Ciceribacter thiooxidans: one gene and its partners. The protein of the gene in region 1 interacts with the protein of each later gene in a pairwise test. Links are inferred from orthologs where the notes say so. Each region holds a gene or a part of one and is shown in the gene's direction. Other genes may lie near its edges. The genes, in order: rplL, parC and obgE.

Evidence for each region.
Region 2: the proteins of rplL (region 1) and parC interact in binary tests that used the Escherichia coli proteins (3 or more experiments, as listed by UniProt). The link is inferred for Ciceribacter thiooxidans from one-to-one orthologs.
Region 3: the proteins of rplL (region 1) and obgE interact in binary tests that used the Escherichia coli proteins (3 or more experiments, as listed by UniProt). The link is inferred for Ciceribacter thiooxidans from one-to-one orthologs.

Annotation. Positions count from the first base shown.
Region 1 is NZ_CP059896.1:1,949,306-1,953,076, reverse strand. Bases 527-3,397 are described here. They hold rplL (50S ribosomal protein L7/L12), read left to right. Parts: upstream 527-1,705; coding sequence 1,706-2,089; downstream 2,090-3,397. Other genes in these bases: rplJ (50S ribosomal protein L10), read left to right, coding at 1,129-1,647; rplA (50S ribosomal protein L1), read left to right, coding at 527-787. Also shown: rplK (50S ribosomal protein L11), read left to right, coding at 1-86; more of rplA, read left to right, coding at 89-526. UniProt on the Escherichia coli protein: The binding site for several of the GTPase factors involved in protein synthesis (IF-2, EF-Tu, EF-G and RF3). Is thus essential for accurate translation.
Region 2 is NZ_CP059896.1:2,134,192-2,138,083, reverse strand. The notes cover bases 235-3,226. They hold parC (DNA topoisomerase IV subunit A), read left to right. Parts: upstream 235-588; coding sequence 589-2,865; downstream 2,866-3,226. Other genes in these bases: H4I97_RS10315 (Acg family FMN-binding oxidoreductase), read left to right, coding at 3,074-3,226; H4I97_RS10325 (YdgA family protein), read right to left, coding at 235-369. Outside these bases: more of H4I97_RS10325, read right to left, coding at 1-234; more of H4I97_RS10315, read left to right, coding at 3,227-3,892. UniProt on the Escherichia coli protein: Topoisomerase IV is essential for chromosome segregation; it is the principal protein responsible for decatenating newly replicated chromosomes. It relaxes supercoiled DNA.
Region 3 is NZ_CP059896.1:3,618,916-3,622,746, reverse strand. The notes cover bases 587-3,517. They hold obgE (GTPase ObgE), read left to right. Parts: upstream 587-1,483; coding sequence 1,484-2,551; downstream 2,552-3,517. Other genes in these bases: proB (glutamate 5-kinase), read left to right, coding at 2,548-3,517; H4I97_RS17890 (GNAT family N-acetyltransferase), read left to right, coding at 720-1,298; H4I97_RS17895 (GNAT family N-acetyltransferase), read left to right, coding at 587-723. In the rest of the region: more of H4I97_RS17895, read left to right, coding at 88-586; more of proB, read left to right, coding at 3,518-3,726; H4I97_RS17875 (glutamate-5-semialdehyde dehydrogenase), read left to right, coding at 3,719-3,831. UniProt on the Escherichia coli protein: An essential GTPase which binds GTP, GDP and possibly (p)ppGpp with moderate affinity, with high nucleotide exchange rates and a fairly low GTP hydrolysis rate.

The DNA of each region.
Region 1 (3,771 bases):
AGGACCTCAATGCAGCCGACGTCGAAGGCGCAATGGCGATGGTCGAGGGCTCTGCCCGCTCCATGGGCCTGGAAGTGGTAGGTTGATCATGGCTAAGCTCGCAAAGCGCATTCAGAAGATCCGCGAAGGCATTGATCCGGCGAAGCTCGTCGCTCTGTCGGACGCCATCGCAATGGTCAAGGAACGGGCCGTCGCCAAGTTCGACGAAACCGTCGAAATCGCGATGAACCTCGGCGTTGACCCGCGTCACGCCGACCAGATGGTTCGTGGCGTCGTCAACCTGCCGAACGGCACCGGTCGCGACGTTCGCGTCGCCGTCTTCGCCCGTGGCGTCAAGGCTGATGAGGCCAAGGCAGCCGGTGCGGATATCGTCGGTGCGGAAGAACTCGTCGAGATCGTCCAGGGTGGCAAGATCGACTTCGACCGCTGCATCGCGACCCCGGACATGATGCCGCTCGTCGGTCGTCTCGGTAAGGTTCTCGGACCCCGCGGCATGATGCCGAACCCGAAGGTCGGGACCGTCACCATGGACGTCGCCGGTGCCGTCAAGGCTTCCAAGGGCGGCGCCGTTGAGTTCCGCGTCGAGAAGGCCGGTATCGTTCATGCCGGTATCGGCAAGGCTTCCTTCGACGCCAAGGCGCTCGAAGAAAACATCAAGGCCTTCGCTGACGCCGTCATCAAGGCGAAGCCCGCTGGTGCGAAGGGTAACTACGTCAAGCGCGTAGCGATCTCCTCGACCATGGGCCCGGGCGTCAAGATCGACCCGTCGTCGGTCACTGCGGCCTAAGAATTCTTCCGGAGCCGCGAGGCTCCGGAATACAGTGATTTCCGGTCCGAAAGGACCGGGAATTTCCGGGGAAACCCGGAACTCCTGTCCGAGATTGCAGGCGGCTTTGGCCTTAATCGTCATGGTCTGCATGAGACGGGTAAGACCCGGATTTGGAAAGGCACGTGGTGTCTTGAAAGAGTCGGTTCGAGCCTAGTGTGCCTTGTGCCTGGAGCCAGACGGCGACAGTGCGAGGGGACAGGATCCTCAAGCGTCGCTTGGGGTCCGATCTGAAGGATCCCTTGAGGCAAAGGCAAACCGGCAGGGTCCGAGACATCGGTCCTGCCAACTGGAGACAGACAGTGGAAAGAGCGGAAAAACGCGAATTCGTCACGGAGCTGAACGAAGTCTTCAAGGCTTCCGGTTCGGTTGTCGTGGCCCACTATGCTGGTGTCACAGTCGCGCAGATGAACGACTTCCGTTCGAAGATGCGCGCTGCTGGCGGCACCGTCAAAGTCGCGAAGAACCGTCTGGCCAAGATCGCTCTTCAGGGTACGGAGTCGGAAGGGATCTCTGATCTCTTCAAGGGTCAGACGCTGATCGCATACAGCGAAGACCCGATTGTGGCTCCGAAGGTCGTCATGGATTTCGCCAAGACCAACGACAAGCTCGTTGTTATCGGCGGCGCCATGGGGGCAACCGCTCTCAACGCGGATGCAGTCAAGTCGCTTGCGACCCTGCCTTCGCTCGACGAGCTGCGTGCGAAGCTGCTGGGCCTCCTCAACGCCCCGGCTACCCGCATCGCTACGGTTGTCGCAGCACCGGCAAGCCAGCTTGCCCGCGTGTTCTCGGCCTACGCCAAGAAGGACGAAGCCGCCTAAGGTGGTTTTTCGCTGTTAATATCGAACCAGTTCGAACCGAACAAAAGGAACTAGTAAAATGGCTGATCTCGCAAAGATCGTTGAAGACCTCTCCTCGCTGACCGTTCTGGAAGCCGCTGAGCTTTCCAAGATGCTCGAAGAAAAGTGGGGCGTTTCGGCTGCTGCACCGGTAGCCGTTGCTGCCGCTGGTGGCGCTGCTGGCGGCGCTGCTGCTGCTGCTGAAGAAGAAAAGACCGAATTCGACGTCATCCTCGTCGATGCCGGCGCCAACAAGATCAACGTCATCAAGGAAGTCCGCGGCATCACCGGCCTCGGCCTCAAGGAAGCCAAGGACCTGGTCGAAGGCGCTCCGAAGCCGGTCAAGGAAGGCGTATCCAAGGGCGAAGCTGCTGACCTCAAGAAGAAGCTTGAGGAAGCCGGCGCCAAGGTCGACGTCAAGTAATATCGGAACAGCTTGTGGGAGGGGACGTTTTGTCCTCTCCCATTCGCCGTTTCTCGAGAACAGATTACCCAAAAGCCCGTCAAAACGGCTTTTGGGTAATGGGTTCTTCAAGAGGATGGTTCCAACCCGACCCGCCAGGCAATCCGGCCGGCCGTTCGGTGACAGGAACGAGGTTGAACGTTTCCCATTGATTGACGGACCTGACTGGCCAGCAGGTTCCGTCTGTTGCAGGCCCGGATGCACAAATTGACAAGGAGCGACGATGGCTCAGACCCTTTCCTTTAATGGTCGCAGGCGCGTACGCAAGTTTTTTGGAAAAATTCCAGAAGTCGCGGAAATGCCGAACCTCATCGAGGTTCAGAAGGCTTCTTATGACCAGTTCCTCATGGTCGACGAACCCCGCGGGGGCGTCCCGACGAGGGACTTCAAGCCGTTTTCAAGTCCGTCTTCCCGATCACCGACTTCTCGGGCGCTTCGATGCTCGAATTCGTGTCCTACGAATTCGAACCGCCGAAGTTCGACGTCGATGAATGCCGCCAGCGTGACCTGACCTATGCTGCGCCGCTCAAGGTGACGCTGCGTCTCATCGTGTTCGATATCGACGAGGACACCGGTGCCCGCTCGATCAAGGACATCAAGGAACAGTCGGTCTACATGGGCGACATGCCGCTGATGACCAACAACGGTACCTTCATCGTCAACGGTACCGAGCGCGTCATCGTTTCCCAGATGCACCGCTCTCCGGGCGTGTTCTTCGATCACGACAAGGGCAAGAGCCATTCTTCCGGCAAGCTGCTGTTTGCTGCGCGCGTGATCCCGTATCGCGGATCCTGGCTCGACATCGAGTTCGATGCCAAGGACATCGTCCATGCACGTATCGACCGTCGCCGCAAGATCCCCGTGACGTCGCTGCTGATGGCACTCGGCATGGACGGCGAAGAGATCCTCTCGACCTTCTATTCGAAGTCCGTCTACCAGCGCGACGCTGACGGCTGGCGCGTTCCGTTCAGCCCGGAAGCGCTGAAGGGGGCCAAGGCCATCACCGACATGATCGACGCCGACACCGGCGAAGTGGTCGTCGAGGCAGGCAAGAAGTTGACCCCGCGTCTGCTCCGGCAGTTGCAGGAAAAGGGCCTGAAGGCCCTCAAGTCCAGCGATGACGATCTCTACGGCAACTATCTCGCCGAGGACATGGTCAACGTGGCGACCGGTGAGATCTATCTCGAAGCCGGAGACGAGATCGACGAGAAGTCGCTGCAGGTGATTCTGGATTCCGGGTTCGACGAGATCCCGGTTCTCGGCATCGACCACATCAACGTCGGCGCCTACATCCGCAACACGCTTTCCGCCGACAAGAACGAGAACCGCCAGGACGCGCTGTTCGACATCTACCGCGTCATGCGTCCGGGCGAACCGCCGACCATGGAATCGGCCGAAGCCATGTTCCAGTCGCTGTTCTTCGATGCCGAGCGCTACGACCTGTCGGCCGTCGGTCGCGTCAAGATGAACATGCGTCTCGACCTCGACTGCCCGGACACCGTCCGCGTGCTCCGCAAGGACGACATCCTGGCCGTCGTCAAGATGCTGGTCGAACTGCGTGACGGCAAGGGCGAGATCGACGACATCGACAACCTCGGCAACCGTCGTGTCCGTTCCGTCGGCGAACTGATGGAGAACCAGTA
Region 2 (3,892 bases), 190 kb from region 1 along the record:
CCAGACGCCGGCGAGGTAGAGGTCCTCGACCGTTACGCTCGACTTCTCTTCGGTGAAATTGACCGGGGGAAAGTCGATGCGCTCGATGGAATAGGCGCCGCCGTCTTCCTCGGATACGTTCTTCAGCGTCAGGTCACCGAGTTTGACGCTCGACTGGTTCTCGCCGAGCGTCGTGAACTTGGCGCCCTTCAGCAGGACGTCGCTGCCGGTGACTTCGACCGACTCGGCCGAGATCGTCGCGCTGCCGGCCGCATAGGCGGCGTTGATCTTCTTCAGCAGGTCCTGGCCGTCCAGCGCCCAGGCATGGCCGGAGAGAGAGGTCAGGAAGGTTCCGGCGAGGAAAAGAGTGGTCGCCCGGGACGTTGTCATAATGAATCCTCTTGAAATCGGTGTAATCACTGAACCTTTTGGTTGGGCGGGAGCCTACTGTCTGCTGCGGGAGAAGTATAGCGGGAAAGTTGGGCCGTTCCGGCAAGGTTAACCGCGCATCGGGCATCGCTGCGGCGCTATGTCCCGAAACGGTCGTAATCCACAATCGGATCGGCCGGATTCCTTGCCGTCCGGGGTCATCTCCGCTAGCAAGGGTACATGGGAAAGAGCCTTTTGCCGCCCGGTGACGGCGGCGACAATATTCAACCGGTGGATTTGAGGGCGGCGCTCGAGGAGCGCTACCTTGCCTATGCGCTGTCGACGATCATGCACCGCGCACTCCCGGACGTGCGCGACGGACTGAAGCCGGTGCACCGGCGCATCATCCATGCGATGAGCGAAATGGGCATCCGGCCAAATTCGGCCTTCAAGAAGTGCGCCCGCATCGTCGGCGACGTCATCGGCAAGTTCCATCCGCATGGCGACCAGTCTGTCTACGATGCGCTGGTGCGTCTCGCGCAGGACTTCTCGCAACGCTATCCTGTCGTCGACGGGCAGGGCAATTTCGGCAATATCGACGGCGACAGTGCCGCCGCCTACCGTTACACCGAGGCGCGAATGACCGAGGTCGCGGCGCTTCTGCTCGAAGGCATCGACCAGGATGCCGTCGACTTCCGCCCGACATACAACGAGGAAGATGAGGAACCGGTCGTTCTGCCGGGCGCCTTCCCGAACCTGCTCGCCAACGGCTCCTCGGGGATTGCCGTCGGCATGGCAACCTCCATTCCGTCGCACAACGTCCATGAGATCTGCGACGCGGCGCTCTACCTCATCAAGAATCCCGGTGCCACCGTCGAGGAACTGATCGCCGACCCGGCGAACCCGCAGCGCGGCGGCATCGAAGGCCCGGATTTCCCGACCGGCGGCATCATCATCGAGAGCCGCGAAAGCATGGTCGAGACGTATCGCACCGGCCGCGGCGGTTTTCGCGTCAGGGCGAAGTGGGAGACCGAGGACCTCGGTCGTGGCGGCTACCAGATCGTCGTCACCCAGATTCCCTACCAGGTGCAGAAGTCGCGGCTCATCGAAAAGATCGCCGAACTGCTGATCGCCCGCAGGCTGCCGTTGCTGGAAGACATTCGCGACGAGTCGGCCGAGGACGTGCGCATCGTGCTGGTGCCGAAGAGCCGTACCGTCGACGCGACGCTGCTGATGGAATCGCTATTCAAGCTGACGGAACTCGAAAGCCGCATTCCGCTCAACATGAACGTGCTCTCGATGGGCAAGGTGCCGAAGGTCATGGCCCTGAACGAGGTCCTGACGGAGTGGCTCGAGCACCGCAAGGACGTACTCGTCCGCCGTTCGCGTTTCAGGCTCGCCGCCATCGACCGGCGCCTCGAGGTTCTCGGCGGCCTGCTGATCGCCTATCTCAACCTCGACGAGGTGATCCGCATCATCCGTGAGGAGGACGAGCCGAAGCCGGTCATGATCGCCAAATGGGATCTGACCGACGTGCAGGCGGAGGCGATCCTCAATATGCGGCTGCGCAATCTGCGCAAGCTCGAGGAGTTCGAGATCCGCAAGGAGCATGAGGAACTCTCCGCCGAAAAGGCCGAGATCGAGTCCCTGCTCGCCTCCGACGACAAGCAGTGGCAGACGGTTGCCTGGGAGATCGGCGAGGTCAAGAAGAAGTATGCCAAGGCGACGGAACTCGGTCGCCGGCGTACAATGTTCTCGAATGCGCCGGACGCCGATATCGAGGCGATCCAGCAGGCGATGATCGAGAAGGAGCCGATCACTGTCGTCGTCTCGGAAAAGGGCTGGATCCGTGCCCTCAAGGGCCATATTTCCGATACGTCGAGCCTCACCTTCAAGGAGGGCGACGGGCTCAGGGTCGCGTTCCCGGCGCAGACGACCGACAAGATCCTGCTCGTCACCACCGGCGGCAAGGTCTTCACGCTCGGCGGCGACAAACTGCCCGGCGGCCGCGGCCACGGCGAGCCGATCCGCATCATGGTCGACATGGAGAATGATCAGGACGTCCTGACCGCCTTCGTCCACGATCCGTCGCGCAAGCTCCTGCTCGCCTCCACGGCAGGCAACGGTTTCGTGATCCCGGAAAGCGAGATGATCGCCAATACCCGCAAGGGCAAGCAGATCATGAATGTCGGCATGCCGGACGAGACGAAACTCGTCGTGCCGGTCGCAGGCGACCATGTCGCCGTCGTCGGTGAAAACCGCAAGCTCCTGGTCTTTCCGCTCGTGCAGGTGCCGGAGATGTCGCGCGGCAAGGGCGTGCGCCTGCAGCGCTACAAGGACGGCGGCATCTCAGACGTGAAATGCTTCGCGATTGCCGATGGCCTGACCTGGGAGGACAGTGCGGGGCGCGTCTTCACCAAGAGCAAGGACGAACTGGTCGAATGGCTGGGCGACCGCGCCTCCGCCGGGCGGCTGGTACCGAAGGGCTTCCCGAGAAGCGGCAAGTTCTCAGGCTGAGATCAGCGACGCGGGACGGTATGACCGGCAAGAACCGCCGGTCAAGCCGGAAGCCGGATAGCCGCCATTCGTGTGCGTTATCATCAATTTTGCCGGTGAGTTTTCTTCGCGTAGGGGTTGATCGTCGGCGCCATATCGTTATCTTTCGGTTGCATATTTCGTTCCTTATTCAATGGAAGGCAGCCGGATGTTGACGCGACGTGGAATCTTGACCGGAGGCTCCGCGGCATTGGCGCTCGGCGGCGTCGGTATCCTCGTCGAGGCAAGGCGCGCGGCGGTTCGCTACGAGCGCTACGCGAGAGACATCCGCGTTCCGCTCACCGCCCCGGCGACCGACCGCGGCCTCGTGCGCTATGCCACCCTCGCGGCCAACGGACACAACACTCAACCCTGGCTGTTTCACACGTCGGATCGGGGCATCGCCATCCGGCCGGATTTTTCCCGCCGCACCCCGGTGGTCGATCCGGACGACCATCATCTCTATGTCAGCCTCGGCTGTGCCGTCGAAAATCTCGCCATCGCCGCGATCGCAACGGGCCGCCCCGGCGCGGTCAGGGTGACACGGGACGGCGATGAAACGGGAGCATCGCTGGCCTTCATCAGCGACGGCATGTCCGCCGATGCGGACACCTGGAAGATGTTCACCGCAATCCCCCGGCGGCAGTCGACGCGTAGCGCCTACGACGGTCGTCCGGTGCCATCCACCGACCTCGATCGCCTCCAAAAAAGTGCCACCGTGGACGGTGTCCATCTGGCCCTGCTGACCGAGCGCGGCGCAATCGGCAGCATGCGTGACCTCGTCATCGCCGGCAACGATGCGCAGATGGCGGATCGCGCCTTCGTGGCCGAACTCAAGCGATGGATCCGCTTCAGCCCCTCTGCGGCGATCACGCGGGGTGACGGGCTCTATGCTGCGGCGAGCGGCAATCCGGCCCTGCCGGAATGGATCGGGCCGCGCGCCTTCGACCTCGCATTCCGCGCGCCCGGCGAGGCGGATAAATATTCCAGGCAGATGGACAGCTCCGCG
Region 3 (3,831 bases), 1.7 Mb from region 1 along the record:
GTTCAGAAAAAGCCAAAAAGGGGAGATGGGGCGCCACCCAACTCCCCTTTTCTTTTGCGCTTTTTAAACTCCAAGGAGGACTGAACCATGCAAAGTGAGTTTTTAAGGGACGACCAGTACCGGTCGCCCAAGGATCGGCTGAGGCCGGAGCGGTTAAGGAGCGATTGCCCTGTCCTGTTGTCTCAGCGGCTCGTCATGCGCGCGCCCCACGAAGAAGACATCGACGCCCTTTCCCATCTCGCCAACAACGCCGCCGTCGCGACCATGGTGTCGCGGATGCCTCATCCCTATACGGCAAAAGACGCCGCCGACTTCGTGCGACGCTCCAATCTCGGCGAGATCGGCAAGTGCGTCTACGCGATTACGAAGACGGAGAACGGTGCCTTCCTCGGTTGCTGCGGACTGGAGCCGCATCAGGATGACCCCGAGACGCTAGAGATCGGCTACTGGCTCGGCCAGCCGTACTGGAATCAGGGCTATGCCACCGAAGCGGCACATGCGCTCATAGACATGGCCTTCCGAACCCGGGAAATCCGTTTCATCGACGCTCGCTGCCGCGTGACGAACATCGCGTCCCGGCGCGTGATCCAGAAGTGCGGGTTTCAGTTCCAGGGATCCGGAATGGTCGGCAGTCTTGCGCTCGGCGGCATGGTGCCGGTCGAGTGGTACCGGCTGGATCGGAAGACCTGGATGTCTCTGAAGAGCTGGGGAGAAATGCGATGAACGCGCTGCTCCCCAGAGAAGTGTCCTCGCTTCCCGGCCCCTGCCCGGTCGTTCGTACCGGGCAGTTGGTGCTGCGCCCGCACAAGATGAGCGATGCCCCCGCGATTGCCGATTCTCTTGGCGATTTTCAAGTCGCGCGGATGCTGGCGCGGGTTCCCGTGCCGTTCGACCTGCAGGACGCCACCGATTGGCTGAACCGCACCGGAGCCATTACGACACCCGACTGGTCATTTGCCATCACCACGGGCGACGATGTGCATATCGGGGCGGTTGCCATCGAGCTTAGAAATGGGCGATGGCACCTCGGCTACTGGCTGAACCGTTACTTCTGGGGAAGAGGCATCATGAGCGAGGCGGTCGCGGCCGGGATTGATCGTTTCTATCGGCGCATGCCCGAGGCGATCATCCATTCCGGCGCGTTCGCGGACAACACGGCATCGCTCAAAATTCAGCAGAAGGTCGGCTTCTCGATCATGCGGAGCGGAGATGTGTACAGTCGTGCCCGCGGAGCGATGGTGTCTCATATCGAAACCAGGCTCGCTCCCATGGATTTCCGCCGACCACGGCGCCCTTAAAGCAATCAGAACGAGGTTGCCGGCGACATCTGCCGCCGGCAACCGTTGATCCCGGGCCGCAGGGACGTTGACAAACGAAGTGTTGTAAGTCGCGAACTTCGCGATACTCTTTGACCTCTGGACAAACGGCCTATATCGATGGCGCAAAAATCCGCCCACTCTGACAGTTGATCCATGGCAGTGCGATGAAATTTCTCGACGAAACAAAAGTCTACATTCGGTCCGGCGACGGTGGTGCCGGCAGCGTTTCATTCCGGCGCGAGAAATTCATCGAATTCGGCGGCCCCGACGGCGGCGACGGCGGACGTGGCGGCGATGTCTGGGTCGAAGCCGTCAACGGCCTCAACACGCTGATCGACTTCCGCTACCAGCAACATTTCAAGGCGAAGACCGGGCAGCACGGCATGGGCCGCAACCGCACCGGCGCCAACGGCGGCGACGTCACCTTGAAGGTTCCCGTCGGCACGCAGATCTTCGAGGAAGACAACGAGACGCTGATCGTCGACATTGTGCGAGAAGGTCAGCGCTTTCGGCTGGCCGCCGGCGGCAATGGCGGGTTCGGCAACGCGCATTTCAAGTCGTCGACCAACCAGGCGCCCAACTGGGCCAATCCAGGCCTCGAGGGCGAAGAAAAGACTATCTGGCTGCGGCTGAAGCTCATCGCCGACGTAGGCCTTGTCGGACTTCCAAATGCCGGAAAGTCCACATTCCTGGCAACTTGTACCCGTGCGCGGCCGAAGATCGCCAACTATCCGTTCACGACACTTCATCCGAACCTCGGTGTGGCAACCGTTGACGGGCGGGAATTCGTCCTCGCCGACATTCCGGGCCTGATCGAGGGAGCGCATGAGGGTGTCGGCATCGGCGACCGTTTCCTCGGGCATGTCGAGCGAACCCGTGTGCTCCTGCACCTCGTTTCGGCGCAGGAGGAAAATGTCGGCAAGGCATACAAGACGGTCAAGCACGAGCTCGAGGCCTATGGTGGGGGTCTCGTCGAGAAGCCCGAGATTGTAGCGCTCTCGCAAATCGACGTGCTGGACGATTCCGAGCTGAAGAAGAAGGCGGCGGCGCTCAAACGCGCATCCGGCAAGACGCCTTTGCTGCTATCGGCTGTGACCGGCAAAGGAATGACCGAGGCGCTACGCGCGCTGAGAGATGTCGTCGCGGGCGATGGCAACTCCGAAACGGACATCCCCGAACGTCCCTACAAGAAGCGCAAACACGAGGGGCTAGCCGAGGACGACGATCAATGACGACCGGCGAAAGATCCCTGTCGCAGTACCATCGCATCGTCATCAAGATTGGCTCCGCTTTGCTCGTCGATCGCAAGAGCGGCCTAAAATCCTCGTGGCTGAACGCGATTTGCCAGGATATCGCTGACCTGAAGGCGAAGGGTCTTGACGTACTCGTCGTCTCTTCCGGCGCCATTGCACTCGGCCGAACCGTTCTCGACCTGCCGTCCGGCGCGTTGAAGCTTGAGGAGAGCCAGGCAGCCGCAGCGGTGGGACAGATTTCTCTCGCACGCGCTTGGTCGGAGAGCCTGTCACGATCCTCAATCGTGGCCGGCCAGATCCTGTTGACGCTCGGTGACACGGAGGAACGGCGGCGTTATCTCAACGCCCGCGCCACTATCAACCAGCTCTTGAAGATCGGCGCAGTCCCGATCATCAACGAGAACGACACGGTTGCAACCACCGAGATCCGCTATGGCGACAACGACCGGCTGGCCGCTCGCGTCGCCACCATGGCTGGAGCCGATCTTCTGATTCTGCTCTCCGATATTGATGGCCTTTATACCGCGCCGCCCCATCTCGACGCGAACGCGCGCTTTCTCGAAACGGTTGCGGATATAACTCCGGAGATCGAGGCAATGGCGGGAGGCGCCGCCTCGGAGCTTTCACGCGGCGGAATGCGCACCAAGATCGATGCCGGAAAGATCGCCACTGCCGCGGGCTGCGCGATGATCATCGCGTCCGGCACGACGGACAATCCGATCCGCGCGATCGTTGAGGGTGCGCGTCATTCCTGGTTCGCCCCCTCACCAGCGCCGGTGACGGCGCGCAAGACCTGGATCGCCGGACATCTTCAAGCTGCGGGCGAGCTGCACGTCGATGCGGGCGCGCAGACGGCGCTTCGCGCCGGTAAGAGCCTTCTGCCGGCAGGCGTAAAAAAGATCGTCGGCCAGTTCAGCCGTGGCGACACAGTAAGCGTCATCGGAGAACAGGGCCGGGAGATCGCTCGCGGACTGGTATCTTACGATGCCGATGAGGCTCGCAGGATCACGGGCAGAAAGTCCGGCGAGATCGAGGAGATTCTCGGCTATGCCGGTCGCGCCGCCATGATTCACCGGGACGACCTGGTGATCACCGGCGTAACGCGCAAGAAGGTCGAAGGCTCCATGGAGAACAAGGATAAGGCCAATGCTTGACGCAGTTGCCACGTCTGACGATGTTCAAGCGCTGATGCTCGATATCGGCTCTCGCGCCAAAGCGGCAGCCCGGCCGCTTGCGATCGCGACGACAGAACAGAAGAA